DNA from 4 places in the Halalkalibacter oceani genome. Region 1 is predicted to be linked to each of the others. Evidence: riboswitches for the same ligand, from Rfam matches in the RefSeq annotation. Region 1 holds a riboswitch; each other region holds the start of a gene.
The links. A riboswitch is a leader RNA that binds a small molecule or an ion and turns the genes downstream of it on or off. The one in region 1 is predicted to bind thiamine pyrophosphate.
Positions count from the first base shown of each region.

Region 2: another riboswitch for thiamine pyrophosphate. It lies ahead of ABMB67_RS03230 (acetylornithine deacetylase); the one in region 1 lies ahead of thiC (phosphomethylpyrimidine synthase ThiC).
Region 3: another riboswitch for thiamine pyrophosphate. It lies ahead of ABMB67_RS04185 (ABC transporter ATP-binding protein); the one in region 1 lies ahead of thiC (phosphomethylpyrimidine synthase ThiC).
Region 4: another riboswitch for thiamine pyrophosphate. It lies ahead of thiE (thiamine phosphate synthase); the one in region 1 lies ahead of thiC (phosphomethylpyrimidine synthase ThiC).

Region 1 is NZ_JBEPKD010000004.1:191,492-196,087, forward strand. Features, by position in the region: gene ABMB67_RS07430 (nitroreductase family protein) at 1-39, opposite strand, end outside; gene thiC (phosphomethylpyrimidine synthase ThiC) at 226-2,010, opposite strand; TPP riboswitch at 2,184-2,298, opposite strand; gene ABMB67_RS07440 (MFS transporter) at 2,363-3,562, opposite strand; gene ABMB67_RS07445 (aldehyde dehydrogenase family protein) at 3,735-4,596, opposite strand, start outside.
Region 2 is NZ_JBEPKD010000001.1:643,297-647,892, reverse strand. Features, by position in the region: gene ABMB67_RS03240 (mandelate racemase/muconate lactonizing enzyme family protein) at 1-17, shown strand, start outside; gene ABMB67_RS03235 (FUSC family protein) at 187-1,272, shown strand; TPP riboswitch at 1,352-1,457, shown strand; gene ABMB67_RS03230 (acetylornithine deacetylase) at 1,555-2,826, shown strand; gene ABMB67_RS03225 (ABC transporter substrate-binding protein) at 2,848-3,888, shown strand; gene ABMB67_RS03220 (PQQ-dependent sugar dehydrogenase) at 4,104-4,596, shown strand, end outside.
Region 3 is NZ_JBEPKD010000002.1:143,536-148,131, forward strand. Features, by position in the region: gene ABMB67_RS04170 (MFS transporter) at 1-21, opposite strand, end outside; gene ABMB67_RS04175 (superoxide dismutase) at 186-794, opposite strand; gene ABMB67_RS04180 (undecaprenyl-diphosphate phosphatase) at 1,031-1,840, shown strand; TPP riboswitch at 1,899-2,000, shown strand; gene ABMB67_RS04185 (ABC transporter ATP-binding protein) at 2,090-2,866, shown strand; gene ABMB67_RS04190 (ABC transporter permease) at 2,863-3,615, shown strand; gene ABMB67_RS04195 (hypothetical protein) at 3,653-4,225, opposite strand; tRNA gene ABMB67_RS04200 (tRNA-Ser) at 4,331-4,423, opposite strand; tRNA gene ABMB67_RS04205 (tRNA-Ile) at 4,437-4,513, opposite strand; tRNA gene ABMB67_RS04210 (tRNA-His) at 4,519-4,594, opposite strand.
Region 4 is NZ_JBEPKD010000002.1:116,534-121,129, forward strand. Features, by position in the region: gene thiO (glycine oxidase ThiO) at 1-696, opposite strand, end outside; gene ABMB67_RS04040 (thiazole synthase) at 721-1,500, opposite strand; gene thiS (sulfur carrier protein ThiS) at 1,505-1,702, opposite strand; gene thiE (thiamine phosphate synthase) at 1,702-2,337, opposite strand; TPP riboswitch at 2,417-2,524, opposite strand; gene ABMB67_RS04055 (YqgU-like beta propeller domain-containing protein) at 2,770-3,882, opposite strand; gene aspA (aspartate ammonia-lyase) at 4,055-4,596, opposite strand, start outside.

The DNA.
Region 1 (4,596 bases):
ACGTCGTTCGCGAATCAGTTTCGCTAAATCGGTACTCATGCTCAAACCACCTTATTAATTAATATAATGATAATCATTATCACTCAACTATTTCATTTTAATTGATTCTATTTTCATTGTCCACGTCTTATCCCTTTTTTCTTTATAGATAAAAAAAGTCCCATCCATACTGGCAAAAAAAGCTGCCTTCACCAGTTCTATGCACCGGTAAAGACAGCCTCCAATTTATTGATAGACACTTCCGCTCGACCGCTTAAACTCTTCGGCCTTTTCCTTCATCCCTTGCTCAATCGCTTCTTTCGTATCAAGCTTGTTCTCCTTCGCATATTCGCGAATGTCCTGAGAGATCCGCATGCTGCAAAATTTCGGCCCGCACATCGAGCAGAAATGAGCTGTCTTCGCCCCTTCGGCAGGCAAGGTTTCATCATGAAACTCCAGCGCTCGTTCGGGATCAAGTGCCAAATGAAATTGATCGCGCCAGCGGAATTCAAAGCGGGCTTTTGATAGCGCGTCATCCCTTTTCTGTGCCCCCGGATGGCCCTTCGCCAAGTCCGCGGCATGGGCAGCAATCTTATAGGTGATTACCCCTTCGCGGACGTCATCGCGATTCGGCAGGCCGAGATGCTCCTTTGGCGTTATATAGCAAAGCATCGCAGTTCCGTACCAGCCAATCATCGCCGCGCCAATTGCCGATGTAATATGGTCATAGCCCGGCGCGATGTCGGTTGTCAGCGGGCCAAGCGTGTAAAAAGGCGCCTCCTGACACACTTCCAGCTGCTTCTCCATATTTTCTTTTATTAAATGCATCGGCACATGCCCCGGTCCTTCGACCATCACTTGAACATCGTGCTCCCAGGCGATTTTCGTTAATTCTCCCAACGTTTCTAATTCAGCAAACTGCGCCTCATCATTTGCATCGGCGATTGCCCCCGGACGCAAGCCGTCTCCCAATGAGAACGCAATGTCATAGGTCTTCATAATTTCGCAGATTTCTTCAAAATGAGTATACAGGAAATTCTCCTGATGATGGTAGAGGCACCATTGGGCCATGATTGAGCCTCCACGCGAGACGATTCCCGTTAAGCGCTTCGCTGTTAACGGCACGTAGCGTAAAAGGACGCCAGCATGAATCGTGAAATAATCGACTCCCTGCTCCGCCTGCTCGATCAATGTATCGCGGTATACCTCCCATGTGAGATCTTCAGCGACTCCTTTCACTTTTTCCAGCGCCTGATAAATCGGCACTGTCCCGACCGGAACCGCCGAGTTGCGAATGATCCATTCCCGGGTCGTATGAATGTTTTTTCCTGTAGAAAGATCCATAATCGTATCGGCCCCCCAACGGGTCGCCCAGGTCATTTTTTCAACCTCTTGCTCAATCGAAGAAGAAACAGCGGAGTTGCCGATATTCGCGTTAATTTTCACATGAAAGTTTCGTCCGATGATCATCGGCTCCGTTTCGGGGTGGTTGATATTAGCTGGGATAATCGCCCTCCCCCTTGCCACTTCCTCTCGGACAAATTCCGGCTTCAGATTCTCCCTGATCGCGATAAACTCCATTTCAGGTGTAATGATTCCCTTTTTCGCGTAGTGCAGCTGGGTGACATTTTGTCCTTTTTTCGCGCGTAACGGCTTCCGCTTTAAACCTGGAAAGACGCGGTGATTCGCTCTTGGATCATCCTTGTCCTGATAGCCGTTATCCTCCGGCTTGATTTCACGCCCTTCATATTCCTCCACATCGCCACGCTCTTCAATCCACCCTCGTCTAATCGCCGGAAGCCCCTTTTCCATATTCACTGTATAATCCGGATCGGTATACGGCCCACTCGTATCATAAACACGGAGAGGAGGGTTCTCTTCTTCCCCAAAGCTGCCCGTTGTCGGACTCAGTTCAATCTCCCTCATCGGTACGTTAAGATCGGGCCTGGAGCCATTGACATACACCTTCTTACTCCCGGCAAAGCTGGACATAATGGACATGTTTTTTTCGTTTAATGAAGATGTCGACATAAAAAAAATCTCTCCTTTACATTTTAAGTGTGAAAGGACGAGATCTGGCACAACGGCGTGAAGGCTGTGCATTGCCTTCTTCGCGTGACATCGTCAGACTGACGCTGCCTATCTAAAAAGCCGGATCCATCACGTAAACGAATGGACCCGGCTCATGCAAACAGATGTATGTGCTGTTATTATGCTAACTTCCCCACGCTGGTATGAGCCAGATCAGGTCCCAAGGGTCAAGAAACTTCAACGTGTTTCTTTCTCAGCCCACCTCATTGGACTCCCCCAGTTATTGCTTATTCAATTTACCCTCAGTATACAGAAGTCCCGCTCAAATGAAAAGAAAAATTTTACTATTTGTTCAAGTACCAGAAAAAGCAGCTTTTTCCCGGCGGGCTTTTCTTCCATGAAAGAAATAATAGAGCCCCGTTGATAATAGGACAAGGACTGAGCAGGCCAGATAAATATCGGCATATTCTAAATATGTCGCCATAATACCTAATAGAAATGAACCGATGGCGAACCCGGAATCAAACAATACAAAAAACGTTGCTGTGGCAACCCCTGCCCGTTCAGGCGGTGAAGCTTGAATGGCGATTGCCTGAAAGCTTGAAAACAACGTACCAAATCCAAGCCCAATCAGCCCTCCGGCGAGCAAGAGCATCCATCCTGATCCCACTTGGCTCAAAACCAAAACGCCGACAGCAAATACGATGATGCATGGATAAATCACTTTATTTTCTCCATACAGATCAAACCAGCGTCCTGTAAATGGTCTGGAAATTAACAGAAAGGTTGCGTAGACGACAAAGAAAAAGCTCGAAGCCTGAATCAGATTCAGCTCTTCGGCATAAACCGAGATAAACGAAAGGACGCCTGAATAAACAAATGCCAGAACAAAAGCAACAATCGCAATCGGGAACGTTCTTTTTTCAAAAAATTGAGCGAGACTAACCCGCTGTTTGACCGCGGCCACTTCTGCGGAAGCCGCGCTTTTATCCGCTACGTTGACAAGCAATGCACAGATGAGGGCAAGACAAGAAAAAACGGCGCATAATACCATTAAAAAAGTGTAGCCCCACGAATGAATAAAAGAAAGACCTAAAAAAGGGCCAATCACCATGGCAAGATTCATGAAAGTCGCATAATAGCCCATTCCTTCTCCACGCCGTTCCCTTGGGATAACGGTGGCGACAATCCCCCCGGTCGCGGTCGTCGCGATGCCAAAGCCGACCCCGTGCAAAATCCGCAGCACCAACAAAAGAAAAATCGTCGAGGCAAAAAAGTATAAAAATGAACCTGCTACAAAAATAAGAGTACCGATTAGTAACGTTTTCTTTTGTCCGACTGATTGCAGCCAATTTCCGGCGAATGGCCGAAAGACAATCGCGGCAATAACGAATAAAGCGGCGTTCAACCCGATCGATTGACCTCCGCCCGCCAGGCTCTCCACAATATAAATCGGCAATGTCACCATCAGCATATAAAAAATTAAAAAGATAAAAAAGCTCGCTAATGAAATACTAATAAAATCCTTCGTCCAAAGCTTTGTTTTCCCCATTCCTTTTCACTTCTTTCCCAATTCTTCTCCAACAAAAAAACAGCCATTAAAAGAGGAATCAAGGGCTGTCTCAAAAGTCCTCAAATTATCACAATCGTTTCGGGCGCTACCCGCATGGAAAAGAGCCCCGCGCTCTCTCCATGCTTGTAAACCGTAACGCTTCGTCCTTTTTTTATTCAGGGATGTATGGCAGCTCACCGTTTTTTGGTATGTTGATAACATGCGTATCCGTATAAGCAAGAAGACCTTCTTTTCCATATTCCCGCCCGATTCCCGACTGCTTCACACCACCGAACGGAAAGCGGACATCCAGCCCTTGTACAGCTGCTGTATTAATCATCGTCGTCCCTGCCTGGATATGCTTCGCCACCTTAATCGCGTGCTCTTCTTCTCCCCAAACTGAACTCGTCAGTCCATAAATACTATCATTTGCCAGCTCAATCGCATGTCTGTCATCATCAAAAGGTAATATCGGGACGGTTGGGCCAAACTGCTCCTCGACCACGATCGGATCATGATAATCCGCCTCCAGCACGACCGTCGGCTGCATGAAATAGCCTTCATTGAACAGCTCTTCATCTACGATCCTGCCCAGCTTGATCACTGTTGCCCCTTTGCTCTCGGCACCATCAATTAAGCTCTGGACATACTCCGCCTGCTTCTTATTGTTCACCGGGCCGATGGTGACTTCTTTATTAAACGGGTCACCTACTCGAATCCATTTATTCGCCGCTTCAATATACTTCTCAACAAAGCGGTCATAAATGGAACGGTGAACGTAGATTCGTTTGGCGATCATACATATTTGCCCCGCCGTTAAAAAGTTGGAAATCACAATGCGCCGCATTGCTCTCTCATCCTCAACATCGAAGTCCTCTAAAACAACCGCCGCATCATTTCCACCCAACTCAAGCGTCATCTTCTTGATCGTATCGGCAGCGGCTTTCATGATATGCTTCGCGGTCTCCGTTCCTCCCGTAAAGGCAATTTTCGCCACCTTCGGATTCGACGTCAATTCGACACCGACATCCGTT
Region 2 (4,596 bases), on a different contig from region 1:
ACCGCCGGACTTTTTAATTGCATCGTTGAAACGGTCGGCTTGCTTTCACAGCTTGGAAGATTCAGCTTCAATTTGGGCTAGTTTGAAGCAAGAGCCTGCTTGCAAATAGTTTGAATTGATTTACAATAGAAACGGAGTCTCTGACTGACTCAATTGTGATGTCATCAAGAAAGACAGTGATCAGTTATGAAGCAACTAAGACGATTTAAGTTTATTGGTGGAAGGTTGATCAAAACCGGAATCGCGGTGTTTGCCGCCGCGAGCCTGTGCCAGCTTTTCGGACTGTCGGCTGTTTTTGCCGTCATCATTGCGATTGTCACCATTGAGCCGACGGTGTCGGCTTCGATAAAAAAAGGAATCGTTCGGCTTCCGGCAGCTCTGATCGGGGCGAGCCTGGCGATGACCTTTGTCTATTTTTTCGGCTATAGCCCGGTTACCTATACGTTGGCAACGGTCAGCACGATTTTTGTTTGCCATAAATTAAGGCTGCAGGCCGGTACGTTGATTGCGACTGTAACAGCGATCGCAATGATTCCGATTACTCAGGATCATTACTTGCTTGCCTTTTTTGAGCGGGCGGGGACGACGACGATTGGGTTGACGGTGTCGACGCTCGTTAATTTTCTCATTCTGCCGGCGAATTATATTACAGAAATTAAAGTACGCAATGACAAACTGTTTGATGAAACAGCTAAGCTTTTCGAGCTGCGCTGTAAAGAAGTGATTGACAAGCAGCGAAGTTCATCAAAAGACAGTCAGAAGATGCACCGTCAGCTAACAAGTCAATTGGGCAAATCATTTCAGCTATGCCAGTATCAACGCGAAGAATGGAAATTTCATCGTTATAAAACAGGGGAGCTGCGAATTTTTTTTCATGAATATCGCAAGCTGGAACATCTCCAGCAAATTCAGTTTCATCTGGCAAATGTCCTCTCCCTTCCGCTTGGCAATCTGGCTTTTTCGCCGGAAAAAAAGCAGCTTTTGCTGCAGACAATCGACTCAACCGCCGCTATTTTGCGGACGAAGGATCACTATATTCCTGCAGAGCATTATGAGCTGATCGAGCAGCTTGATCAGCATTTTTGGTATTCAAAACATGAAGCGGCCGTCCCTTTGGCAAAGGCTTTTCATCATCATTTTTCTGCGGAGACGATTTTGCTGTATGTGATTCTCTCGATTCATGATGTCTTGGAAGAGCTGGAGCGGATGGCGCGCAAAGCAGAGAAACGAAACAGAGAAGAGCTACAGGCGTTTTCAGCTGAGGACAGCTAGCCGAGCTGTTGGAATTTTCTGATTGCCTTTTTTATTGCGGTGTGGTACAACTACTTGTAGACAAAATAATTATATTGATCATCACTACTAGGGGTGCTTTTGTTAAAAGCTGAGAGAGACGGCTGTCTTAACCCTTATAACCTGATCTAGTTCGTACTAGCGGAGGGAAGAAGTGTGGAACGAGTTCTTTGGACAGAATTGATCTGTTTGTGATAGACGTGAACCACTTCTCTTGTCAGGGGTGGTTTTTTGTTTTGTCTAAATAAGAGAGGAGGGAATGATGTGACGACGATCGCTGAATTGCTTTCGAAAGTAGAGGAGCGGCGGGAGGAACTGATTGAGCTGGCCAAAACGCTCATTTCCTTTGAAACGCCTGCACCACCGGCGCGGAATACGAAAGAGGCGCAGGCTTTTGTTGCTCGTTTTTTGGAAGAACACGGCTTTTCGATTGAGATGTGGGACGTCTATCCAGGCGATCCAAATGTCATCGGCATTCGAAAAGGAACAGAAGCGGAGGCGCATAAGAGCTTAATTGTGAACGGTCATATTGATGTCGCCGAAATCAGCCCGGATGAAAAATGGGAGCTTGATCCGTTCACGCCGTTTGTACGCAACGGACGGTTATATGGCCGGGGTGCGGCGGATATGAAGGGCGGTCTGGCCGGGGCGTTATTCGCGGTCTCGTTGCTTGATCAAGCTGGAATCGCCTTGCCGGGCGACTTGATTTTTCAGTCGGTGATCGGTGAAGAGGTTGGCGAGGCCGGGACACTGGAATGCTGTAAGCGAGGCAGCACGGCGGATTTTGCGGTTGTTGTCGACACGAGCGACCTCCATATTCAAGGGCAGGGCGGCGTAATTACCGGATGGATTACGGTGAAAAGTGAAAAGACCTACCATGATGCGACACGACGGCAAATGATTCATGCCGGCGGCCAGGTTGTTGCCGCGAGTGCAATTGAAAAGATGATGAAGCTCATTAGCGGTTTACAGGAGCTGGAGCGCCATTGGGCGATTACGAAAAGCTATCCCGGCTTCGCGCCAGGCGCAAATACGATTAATCCGGCTGTGATTGAAGGGGGCCGGCATGCCGCTTTTATTGCCGATGAATGCCGGCTCTGGATTACGGTGCATTTCTATCCAGATGAAACGCATGAAGAGGTGGCGCGTGAGATTGAAGAGCATCTGGTAAAGGTCGCAAGCGGCGATGTCTGGCTGCGCGACAATCCGCCGACTTTTTCGTGGGGCGGCAGCTCAATGATTGAAGATCGTGGCGAAATTTTCCCTTCGCTTGAAATTGATCCGGCTGACCCGGGCGTCCGGTTGCTCGCGGCGTCGCATCAAACGGTTATTGGCCGTGAAGCGGAAATCGATGTCAGCCCGACAGTGACCGATGGCGGCTGGCTTGGTGAGGCGGGAATTCCGACTGTTATTTATGGGCCGGGAGATTTGATGAATGCGCACGCTGTTAACGAAAGCGTCGCGGTGGAGCAGCTCGTCGACTACACGAAGGTTTTATTGCAATTTATCTATCAATGGACGCACGAGAAGAAGTAGACAAGGAGTGGAGAGAAAACGATGAAAAAATGGATCATAGCGAGTTTGATGACAGCAAGTATGATGTTGCTGGCAGCGTGCGGAGGAGAGGAGCAGGCGCCAACTGAAGAGGCGGCAGAAGGGCAAAGTCCAGAAGCCGGGCAGGAAGCTGAGCTGGCCAAAATTGATATTATGCTTGACTGGTACCCGAATGCGGTGCACAGCTTCCTCTATGTCGCCCAGGATCAGGGATTCTTTGAGGAGGAAGGACTTGATGTGGAGATTCATTTTCCAACGAACCCGACCGATCCGATCAATTTAGCTGCTGCCGGGCAAATGACGCTTGGCATCACCTACCAGCCGGATGTTGTTGTCGCCCGCGCAACGCAGGACGTTCCGGTCAAGGCTGTGGCGGCGATTGTCCGCTCGCCGCTTAACCATGCTGTCTTTTTGGAGGATAGCAGCATTCAATCACCGAAGGATTTAGAAGGAAAGCAGGTTGGCTATCCGGGCATTCCGTTGAATGAGTCGATTTTAAAAACAATTGTCCAGCACGATGGTGGAAATCCTGATGATGTGCAAATGATTGATGTCGGATTTGAATTAGGGTCATCGATTGTAAGCGGCCAGGTGGATGCCGTGCTGGGGGCGTACATCAATCATGAAGTGCCGGTGCTGCGGCATAATGGCTATGAAACCCGCTATTTTAATCCGGTCGACTACGGAGTGCCAAGCTATTATGAGCTTGTCGTCGTCACGAACGATCAGACTTGGCAGGAGCGTGAGGCGGATATTGCTGCTTTCTGGCGCGCCGCAACAAAAGGGTATCAATATATGACCGAGCAGCCGGAGGAAGCGTTAGCGATTCTCTTCGCAGAACAGGATGAAGCGAATTTTCCTTTAATTGAGGAAGTCGAGCAGGAAAGCCTCGACATTCTTTTACCGAAAATGGCCTCTGACTCAGGCTTCGGCAGCCAGGACGAAGCCGCATGGCAGGAAACGATTGACTGGATGCTCGATTATGAGTTGATTGAACAGGCTCCAGAGCTTGCTGATATCTATGTAAATTTGGCAGAAGAGTGATGCCGGGAGTTTAACGGACCGTGGACAAGCGCCGGGGCAGTTTCAAAAGGGAGATGAACCTTTTGGGAACAGCCTTTCGGGCGCTTTTTTTTCTAAGAGGGCAATCCGATGTTGCTTACGGAGAGGGAACAGTCCTGTGCCTTGTTGCGATAAACCCGTAAAAGACGTTTAACAAGCCTGTTGGCGGTGAATAAGCGTTAATGGAGGTGTTTTGGATGAAATATTTGTTAATAATGGTGCTGATTGCCGTAAGCGTGGCGTGTTCAAGCACCGGACCTGAGGAAAGTGGCAGCGAACCGATGCAAGAGGACGCGGCTGAAGCAAATGGCGGGGAGACTGAGCAGGCAGAAGAGGGTGAGCCGGTTGAAGTGATCGCCGAGCAGCTGGAGGTGCCGTGGGCGATTGCAAAATCAGGAGAGACGATCTTTGTAACCGAGCGTAATGGAAGCATTGTTACGATTGAAGAGGGACAAGAAGAAAGAGCGGATGTCGTGCTTGAGCATGAAGTGCTGGCAGAAGGAGAAGGTGGTCTGCTTGGCTTTGTGCTGTCGCCGGATTATGCCGAGGATGGCCGTGCTTTTGTTTATCATACGTATGAGGAAGATAATGAAATCTTGAATCGAATTGCGGTCATCAGCCAGTCAGAGGATGGACAGTGGATAGAGGAAGAAGAGCTGCTTGCCGGGATTCCAGGCGGAACCATTCACA
Region 3 (4,596 bases), on a different contig from region 1:
TGAAATAAGCGATTTTTTCACCGACTCCACCACCCTCATCAGTAGTGTGTCTCTTGAAAATATCGTTATTCAAATTAATTCGCATCATGCTTGCAGAACGGAACAGCTCCGCTTGCTGTCCGAAGGCAAAATAAAAAAGAGCGGCAAAGAAAACTCGCTCCTTTTGCCACTCTTTTCCTCAGTTCTTATTTTGCTGCATCGTAACGCTTTGTCACTTCATCCCAATTGACTACATTCCAGAATGCGTTGATGTAATCAGGACGACGGTTTTGGTAATTTAAGTAATAAGCATGCTCCCAAACGTCAAGGCCAAGAATTGGCGTCTTGCCTTCCATTAAAGGAGTATCTTGATTTGGAGTGCTTGTGATCGCCAGCTTGCCGCCATCAACGATAAGCCAAGCCCAGCCTGAACCAAAGCGGTTAGCTGCGGCATTTGCAAATTCTTCCTTGAACTTGTCGAAGCTGCCGAATGCTTCGTTAATCTTGTCCGCTAATTCTCCTGTTGGCGTTCCGCCGCCGTTCGGGCTAAGAATTTGCCAGAACAAAGTATGGTTAGCATGTCCACCACCATTGTTGCGAACCGCGCCACGAATGTTCTCAGGAACAGCGTCTAAATTAGAAACAAGATCTTCAATGCTCTTACTTGCTAGCTCATCATGGCCTTCAAGAGCTGCATTCAGCTTTGTCACATACGTGTTGTGATGTTTACCATGGTGAATATTCATTGTTTGCTCGTCAATATGAGGTTCTAGTGCGTTTGCTGCGTAAGGTAATTGCGGTAATTCGTATGCCATCTTCAATCTCCTCCTAATTTGAATTGCCAGCGACTTTACCAACAGAAATGTTTAGTAAGTCCGCCAATACCTACATTACCAAAATTTACTCGAGGTTGCAATAAAGAAGCTTGTTCTTTTTTACGTCGGGCTCCAAAATTTAATGTACCCTTCCTACCCGCTATTCAAACCTCTTCTTCGGCATATTGATTCCTTTTTTTCCATACATATGTACAAACCATCAAAGGAGGGACAAAATGAACTGGTGGGAAGCATTGCTTATTGGCTTTATCCAGGGAATTTCTGAATTTTTGCCGATTTCCAGTACTGCTCATCTGCTGCTTGCCAGGCAGATTTTCGCTTTTGAGACGCAGGCTGACACCGAGCTTGTGCTTGAAGTTTTTTTACATGCCGCCTCCCTGCTGGCGGTCATTCTTTATTTTTCGCGTGACCTGCTGCGGATTGTAAAGGACTTTATCCTCTATCTCACAAATAAACAGCAGAAACATTACAACCATTACCGTTTCGGCTGCTTGTTGCTCCTGTCGACCTTTGTCACGATGGGCGCAGGAAAAGGGCTTGAGTATGTTCTTGGTGAGCAGCTGACGACAATTGCCTTGATTGGCGCCTCTTTGATTATTACCGGGATTTTTCTCGTACTGATTGAGCATGGTGTCGACAGAGGCATGCGAAAGGAGCTGACCTGGCGGGATGGCGTTCTGATCGGTCTCGGGCAAGCCCTCGCCGTCATCCCCGGCATCTCCCGTTCCGGCAGCACATTAATTGCCGCTCTTTGGTGCGGACTCAGCAAGGAGGTCGCCCTCCGCTATTCTTTTCTTCTCTCGATTCCGATTATTCTCGGAATCAGTATCATTAAGCTGCCGGAGCTCGCTCAAGGATCGTACAGCGATCAATGGCCTTCCTTGATGCTTGCCTTTCTTTCAGCATTTTTCTTTGCCTTACTCAGCATTAAATGGCTGATTGCGATGGTACAGAACAGCAAATTAACATACTTCGCCTGCTATTGTATCGGTCTCGGCCTGTTTTCATGGATTTTTCTCGCATAGGAAATCATTGATCTTACTTGGAGAGTATGCTATCGTAAACCAAAAGCAATTGAATCGAAAACACCACTAGGGGCGCTTTGTAGCTGAGAGAGGTTCCACCTCAACCCTTACTTGACCTGACCTAGGTAATGCTAGCGGAGGAAAGTGGCTGTTCTGACAAATGATGAGGATCGTAACCTGTCATGGCGCCACCTTTCTGCCGAATGGTGGCGTTTTTTCTTTTGCGGCGTAAATTCGGAGACACATTCCATGACCAAGGTTTCACAGGAACTATTGCGTTTGAAGGAGCTGACCTTTCACTATTCCGACGATTTGGCTCCTGTCATCAAACAGTTAACTTTATCGATTGACAGCGGGGAAATCCTCACTGTTATGGCCCCAAGCGGAACGGGGAAAAGCACGCTGTTCAAATTGATTACCGGACTGGCCGAGCCAACTTCCGGCTCGATTGAGCTGTTGCAGGAAGGCTCAGCCCGGCGTGAGATTGGCTACATGCCGCAGCAGGATCTTTTATTTGAATGGCGTACCATTTTGGATAATGTGGCTCTCCCGCTCGAACTACAAGGAATCGGGCGGAAAGAGCGCTATGAGCGGGCAAGGGAACGAATGAAGACGTTTGGCCTTGCCGGAACAGAGCAGTCCTACCCTCATCAGCTCTCGGGCGGGATGCGGCAACGGGCCAATTTCCTGCGGGCAACGCTTTCCGGTGAAAGACTGCTCTTACTTGATGAGCCATTCAGCTCGCTTGATGCGATGACCCGTCTGTCGATGCAGTCCTGGCTGCTCAGACAATGGGAAGAGGCGACAGAGCGGCCGACGCTGCTCTTTATTAGTCATGATGTCGATGAAGCGCTCTATTTATCGGATCGGATCGCTGTCTTTTCAGGCTCTCCATTATCGAACTATACCCTTTTCACCGTCCCTTTTTCCCGGCCGCGTTCACATGAGCAGCTTCTAGAAGCCGAGGGGGCTTCCTTAAAAAGAGAGATTCTTCGTCATCTTACGAAGGAGGTGACGCCGTCATGAAACGGATCACCAATTGGCTCTATCCATGGCTTTTGCTTTGTGTGCTGCTGCTTGTCTGGCAAATAAGCGCCATCGCAGTCGGGCAGCCGTTTCTTTTTCCGGCACCGACACAAGTACTGGCGAAAATGGTTGAGCTGAATGAAGCGCTGCTTTTTACTCATTTGCCGGCCACGCTCGCGATTATTGTAACAGGGCTTTCCATTTCCTTCGTGCTCGGCGTCGTGCTTGCGATTGCGATGTACAAGCTGCCGCTCGTCGAACGGGCTTTTTATCCGGTTTTAATCGCTTCTCAAACAATTCCGATTATCGCCCTGGCTCCATTGTTCGTCCTTTGGTTCGGCTACGGGCTAACGAGCAAGGTCGTCGTCACCGTGTTGATTACCTTCTTTCCAATTACCGTCAGCACGTTCGATGGCTTTCGTACGACGAAGAAAGACTATCTTGAGTTGATGAAAACGATGGGAGCGAGCAAATGGCAGCTATTTTGCAAGGTCGAGGTGCCATCCGCTCTCCCTTCTTTCCTCTCAGGCATGAAGGTCGCCGTGACGCTGAGCGTGATTGGCGCGGCGATCGGTGAATGGCTCGGCGCCCAAGCTGGCTTAGGCTATTTCAGCCGGAGAATGATGACGCAATTTGACGGTGCCGGTGTGTTTGCCCCGATTGTCTGGCTGTCGCTGATCGGCATCGCGCTCTTTCTGCTGATCCGCCTGCTGGAAGCTTCGCTGCTAAAATGGCGGCGGACGAAATGAGTTAGCCGAATACTTTTGGCTAACTCATTTTTCGTTTTCACTCGAATTGGCCTGCCGCTGCCCGGGCAAATAACAGCTTATCTGCTAAGACATCAAAATAATATAAATCACGGTCAAATTGATGATTTAATTCAGTAACGGTAATCCCTAATGCTGCCGCATATTCCTCCTGCTCTTCAAAATAATGAGGGTCAACCATCTCTTCAATATAAGCCGTGACCTCTTCTTCCGTAACAGTTATGTCGTATTCATCCTGTGCTTCCGCTAGCAGTTTTTCAAACTCCCGCTTCCGTTCATTTCTTGCTTTGATTATTTCAGCCGTTGGACGGTTCGTACCGAATAAGTGATTATTAATCAGCGATCGGAATAGCATTTTTTCTTCATGAATTGGCTTATACTCATATAACACCTCAATACTTTTGGATGAAGAAAGCTCAGCAAATTGATCCAAGGCGAGTGTTACCGCTGTTTTTACATCCGTTTGGTAGCTGTCAATCTGATAGCCGCTATCACCCTCCTCTAGAGTTTCCCTCTCGCCCTCACCATACATGCATCCAGCTAATAGCACCAGACTACATGCCATCACAACACTGATAACCCCTTTTTCCATGCGTCTTCCCCCTGATTCGTTTTCTCCGGATCAGTCCCTTTATTTTCCTAATACCACTGTAACACAAAAAACACTACCATGCCTGGTAGTGTGAATTTCGTTATATGGCGGAGGAAGAGGGATTCGAACCCCCGCGCGGTTTAACCCGCCTGTCGGTTTTCAAGACCGATCCCTTCAGCCGGACTTGGGTATTCCTCCATCAAATGACAGTTGGTGGACCCTGTAGGACTCGAACCTACGACCGATCGGTTATGAGCCGACTGCTCTGACCAACTGAGCTAAGGGTCCTTACATGGGGCGGCTGATGGGAATCGAACCCACGAATGTCGGAACCACAATCCGATGCGTTAACCACTTCGCCACAACCGCCA
Region 4 (4,596 bases), on a different contig from region 1:
GCAGATTTGGCCGCGAATCGGATAAACAGGAATCCGGAGATCAAAAACATTCTCAAGCTCCTGCGCCCACGCCCCCGAACAGACGATCAGCCTGTCCCCCTGAAAGGTCCGGCCTGCCTTTGAGCGGAGAACGATCTCTTCCCGCCACCGTTCGACCGTGACTTCTTCAAGCTGCTCGGCAATCGTCACGCCCTGGCGCAAACAGGCTGACTCAAGCGCTTTGACATAATCGGGGGCAAACAAATGGCTTTCCTCCGGGTAATGCATCGCGGCGATCATCTGCTCCGATAAATCCGGCTCAAGCTGACGCAGACGATCTCCCGTAATGATCTCCGCCTCTACTCCGAACTGGCGCTGCCACGCCTGCCGTGTCTCCAGGCCGAGCAGCTCAGCCTCGTGATAGACCGCGTGCAGACTTCCACTTTCCGAATACTCGAAATCCAGCCCGCTTGCTTCCTTCACGTCTCTCTGCCAGCGTGGATAAAGGCGCAGGCTGTCAAGACAAAGCTGAAAAAAGTCATCCGGGTCCTCGCCAATTTCGGAAAAAGGAGCAAGCATCCCGGCTGCTGCTCCAGATGCTTGCCCACCGCATGACGCTTTCTCAACTACGGTTACGTCATACTCGCGGCGGCTCAGCTCAAAGGCCGTCGCAAGCCCGATTACCCCTCCCCCAAGAATGAGGATTTGCTCCTTCACATTGATTCCCCCTCGTTGTCTTTGCTAGTTTGAAATCAAGGATGTCAAACCGCTGCTTGCCGTCGCATATTTCTTTTTCGGAATGCGCCCGGCTTCATAGGAAAGTCTTCCGGCAGTGATCGCATGCTTCATCGCCAGTGCCATTTTCACCGGATCCTTCGCCTTGGCGACAGGAGTATTCATCAGCACTCCATCAGCACCGAGCTCCATCGCCTGGGTGACATCCATCGCCGAGCCGAGCCCGGCATCGACGATAATCGGCACGGTCGCCTGCTCGACAATCAGCTGTAAATTGTACGGATTCAAAATGCCGAGCCCCGTTCCGATCGGCGCCCCGCCCGGCATCACGGCCGCCGCTCCGGCATTCTCAAGCTTTTTGCAAAGCACCGGATCGTCCGACGTATAAGGGAGAACGACAAAGCCTTCAGCGGCCAGCACTTCCGTTGCTTTTAACGTTTCAATCGGATCAGGCAGCAATGTTTTTTCGTCAACGCTGATTTCGACCTTAATCCAGTCGCTTAAGCCTGACGCCCGGGCCAGACGGGCAATCCTGATCGCCTCCTCTGCCGTTTTCGCCCCCGACGTGTTCGGCAGGTACGTAAAGCTCATCCCGTCAAGATGCTGCAAAATCGCATCCTCATTTGGCGCCTCCAAATTAACGCGGCGAATCGCGAAAGTCAGCACTTCCGCCTCCGAAGCGCGAATCGCTTCATTTTGGACAAACGGGTTCGGGTAGCGGCCCGTCCCAAGAAAAAAGCGCGAGGACAGCTCCTTGCCGGCAATCGTTAATCGACTCTCCTTCATCTTCTCATCCCCCTCCGACAAATTGTACAAGCTCAATTTTCATCCCGGCTTCAAGCGTGGTCGTCTCCCAATCAGCCCGGTCAATGATCTGACCGTCCAGCTCTGTCACGACAAGCTGCGGCTCTAATTGAAAATGCTGAACGACATCGGCAAGCGTCGTTGCCGCCAGCTCATGTTGTTCTCCATTAATGATCAGCTTCATCAGACTTCCTCCTTATGCCGTTCAAGAATCGCCGTAAACTGCTCGCAGACAGCTTTTACATCCGCGGCGCCGACAATTTCACTAATCATGCAAATCCGGCTCGCCCCGGCCGCCAGCACCTGCTCGACGTTATGGAGCTTGATCCCGCCGATCGCGACAAACGGAATCGTAATTTCAGCGGCCACCTGCTGAATATAGGCAGTGGTCACCGGATCAACGACATCAACCTTGCTTTTCGTTTCAAAAATCGGCCCGACGCCGATATAATCGGCCCCTTCCGCTTGCGCAGCACGCGCCTCCTCGATCTGATGAGTGGAAATACCGATGATTTTATCCGGTCCGACAATCTTACGCGCCTCAGCGAGTGGAAGATCATCCTGTCCGAGATGAATCCCATCAGCATCTACCGCCAGCGCCACATCGATATGATCATTGACGATAAACGGGACACCATATTTCTTCGTCAGTTCGCGCAGTGCTTTCGCTTTCTGCAAAACGTCGCGCTTGCTGCTCGTTTTATCGCGAAGCTGGACAATATCAACTCCGCCGCGAATCGCTTCCTCCATGACCTCAATAAGATCACGGCCCGGGTGAAACGCTTCTCCTGTAATCGCATATAGCTGAAAGTCTTTCATTCAACCTCACCTTTCTTCCTTGCTTAGTCTGCAGAAAAGCCGTATCCCAACGAACGTGGAATACGGCTGCAATATAGATGATGAATTGCATCGACTTCCCTACGCTGGTATGAGCCAGATCAGGTACAAGGGTAAAAGGAACACCTTTTTCTCAGCCCGCTTTACGCAGACACCCCTAGTCTAAACATGCTGATTCTCTTTTCACTACTTTCATTATGACAGATCCACTTAAAAAATCAATTAAAAAAACCGCTGTGTGGTTTTTTTAGAAGCAGCGTGCGGAGCCGTTACAATCATTTAAGGCTGTCTGAAAACGGGGTTCATTCAGACAGCCGCGTAACGTGCGAAGCCGCTGCCCCCTTGAACTCCCCCGTGACTTTTGTGCTTAGTAGCTATGCCAAAAGGTAAAAATCGACCTTATGGCATAGCTACTTATTCAAAAAGCTGGACAAGCACTTCCTGCTCTATGTCAAAAACCGATTCATAGCGGCTGCCAAGTAACAAATAGTTGCCATCCGGCGCAATTTGCATTGGCTCGTGGCTTTCTAATTCAGCCAGCTTATTCTCGGCATTCGTCCCGACATCATATGCGATTAATTCAAAGCCGTCAGTATAGCTTAAGAAGTCTCCGCTGTATTTGGGCCGGGCATAATAAAAAATCTCCCCTGCTGCATCATAGCTGTAAAACGGAATCCACCACTGCTCCGAATATGTGTTCAAAATCGGCATTTCAATCTGCTGCTCCAGCTCGCGTTCCCGAAAAAAACTGTACTTCGAATACAGATCATAGACGCTGTCAACCGTAACCATCAGCGACAGCCGTCCGGGAAAGCTCATGAAAGAAATCACGTTCTCCCGCCAAAGCTTCTTTTTGCCGTCCTCAAGATTGGCAATGTATAAAGGCGCCTGATAATTCGGTTCCAATTCATCCCATAACAGATAAGCAACCTCTGTTTCCGACAGCCATTGAACGTAAGGCTGCTCCAGTTCCACCGGCTTCACCTCATTCGTCCCTACATCGACAAGGTAGCCGGCATACTCCCAATCAGGTAAAAACGCGACAGCAAGCAAACGGTTCTGCACGTATGGATTCCAGAAAACCGAATAATCATCGCCAAGCCCCTCGATCGTCATCTGCGGCTCGCCTGCTGCGTCGACAATCACTACTTCCGCCTCATGCTCCGGTGTGACCAGCTGAACAGCAAAGAGCGTGTAATCAACGTTGGGGGCGATATTGACAACCCAGCCGTCACGTTGAAAAAAATCAGCAGACTCCCCGGTAAGCAGATTATACGTATGTACGCTGGAATGCTCGCCATCTTCCTGCAAGTAAAAAACCGCGTCTTCCCTATACCAGCCTGTCACCTCTGTTATTTCCGTCTCTGAAAGGGGTACAACAGGGGAGCCGGTGAAAAAAGAATTAGGAACGTCGCGTTTTTCGGGCAGCTCTGTCAAGCGCTCCGGTGAAGGATGACTTTCCAGCTGCCCGGACGTACAGGCTGACATCATCAAGAGCATCATAAGACACAAGCATATTCTTTTCAAGCGGCTCTCCCCCTTTCCACTCATCATCATAAAACGCTCTCTCTATAAGACGTTCCAACTGGAAAAATGTTTCACCTTTCTCAAGAAAAATTTTAGTGAAGCGATTCACTAAGGGAGAGGGGGTGAGCCAAAAGGATTCCCTTCTTTTGACCCACCCCTGATAAGCAAAACATTATCCGTAAATAAAACGGGCTCCCGCTATCCCTGGATTCGTCATCTCCTTAGGGTCGAGAATTTCATTAAGCTCCTCTTCTGATAAAATTCCTCTTTCCAGGCAAATTTCCCGAACCGGGCGCCCCGTTTGAATTGCTTCTTTGGCAATTCTAGTGGCGACCTCGTAGCCAACATGCGGATTAATCGCCGTAATGATCCCGACGCTGTGCTCGACAACATGGCGGCAATGCTCAATATTAGCCGTAATTCCTTCAATCGCGTATTTCCGGAAAACATCGATCCCGTTTTTGAGAATCGATAAAGACTGAAGCAGATTAAACACGAGGACAGGCTCCATCACATTCAGCTCAAGCTGGCCCGCCTCTGAAGCAATGCTGATCGTATGGTCGTTGCCGATGACCTGGAAGGAAATCTGGTTGACCACTTCGCACATAACCGGGTTGACTTTTCCCGGCATGATTGACGAACCCGGCTGGCGCGCCGGCAAATTAATTTCATTTAAACCGGTTCGCGGTCCCGAACTCATCAGACGCAAGTCAT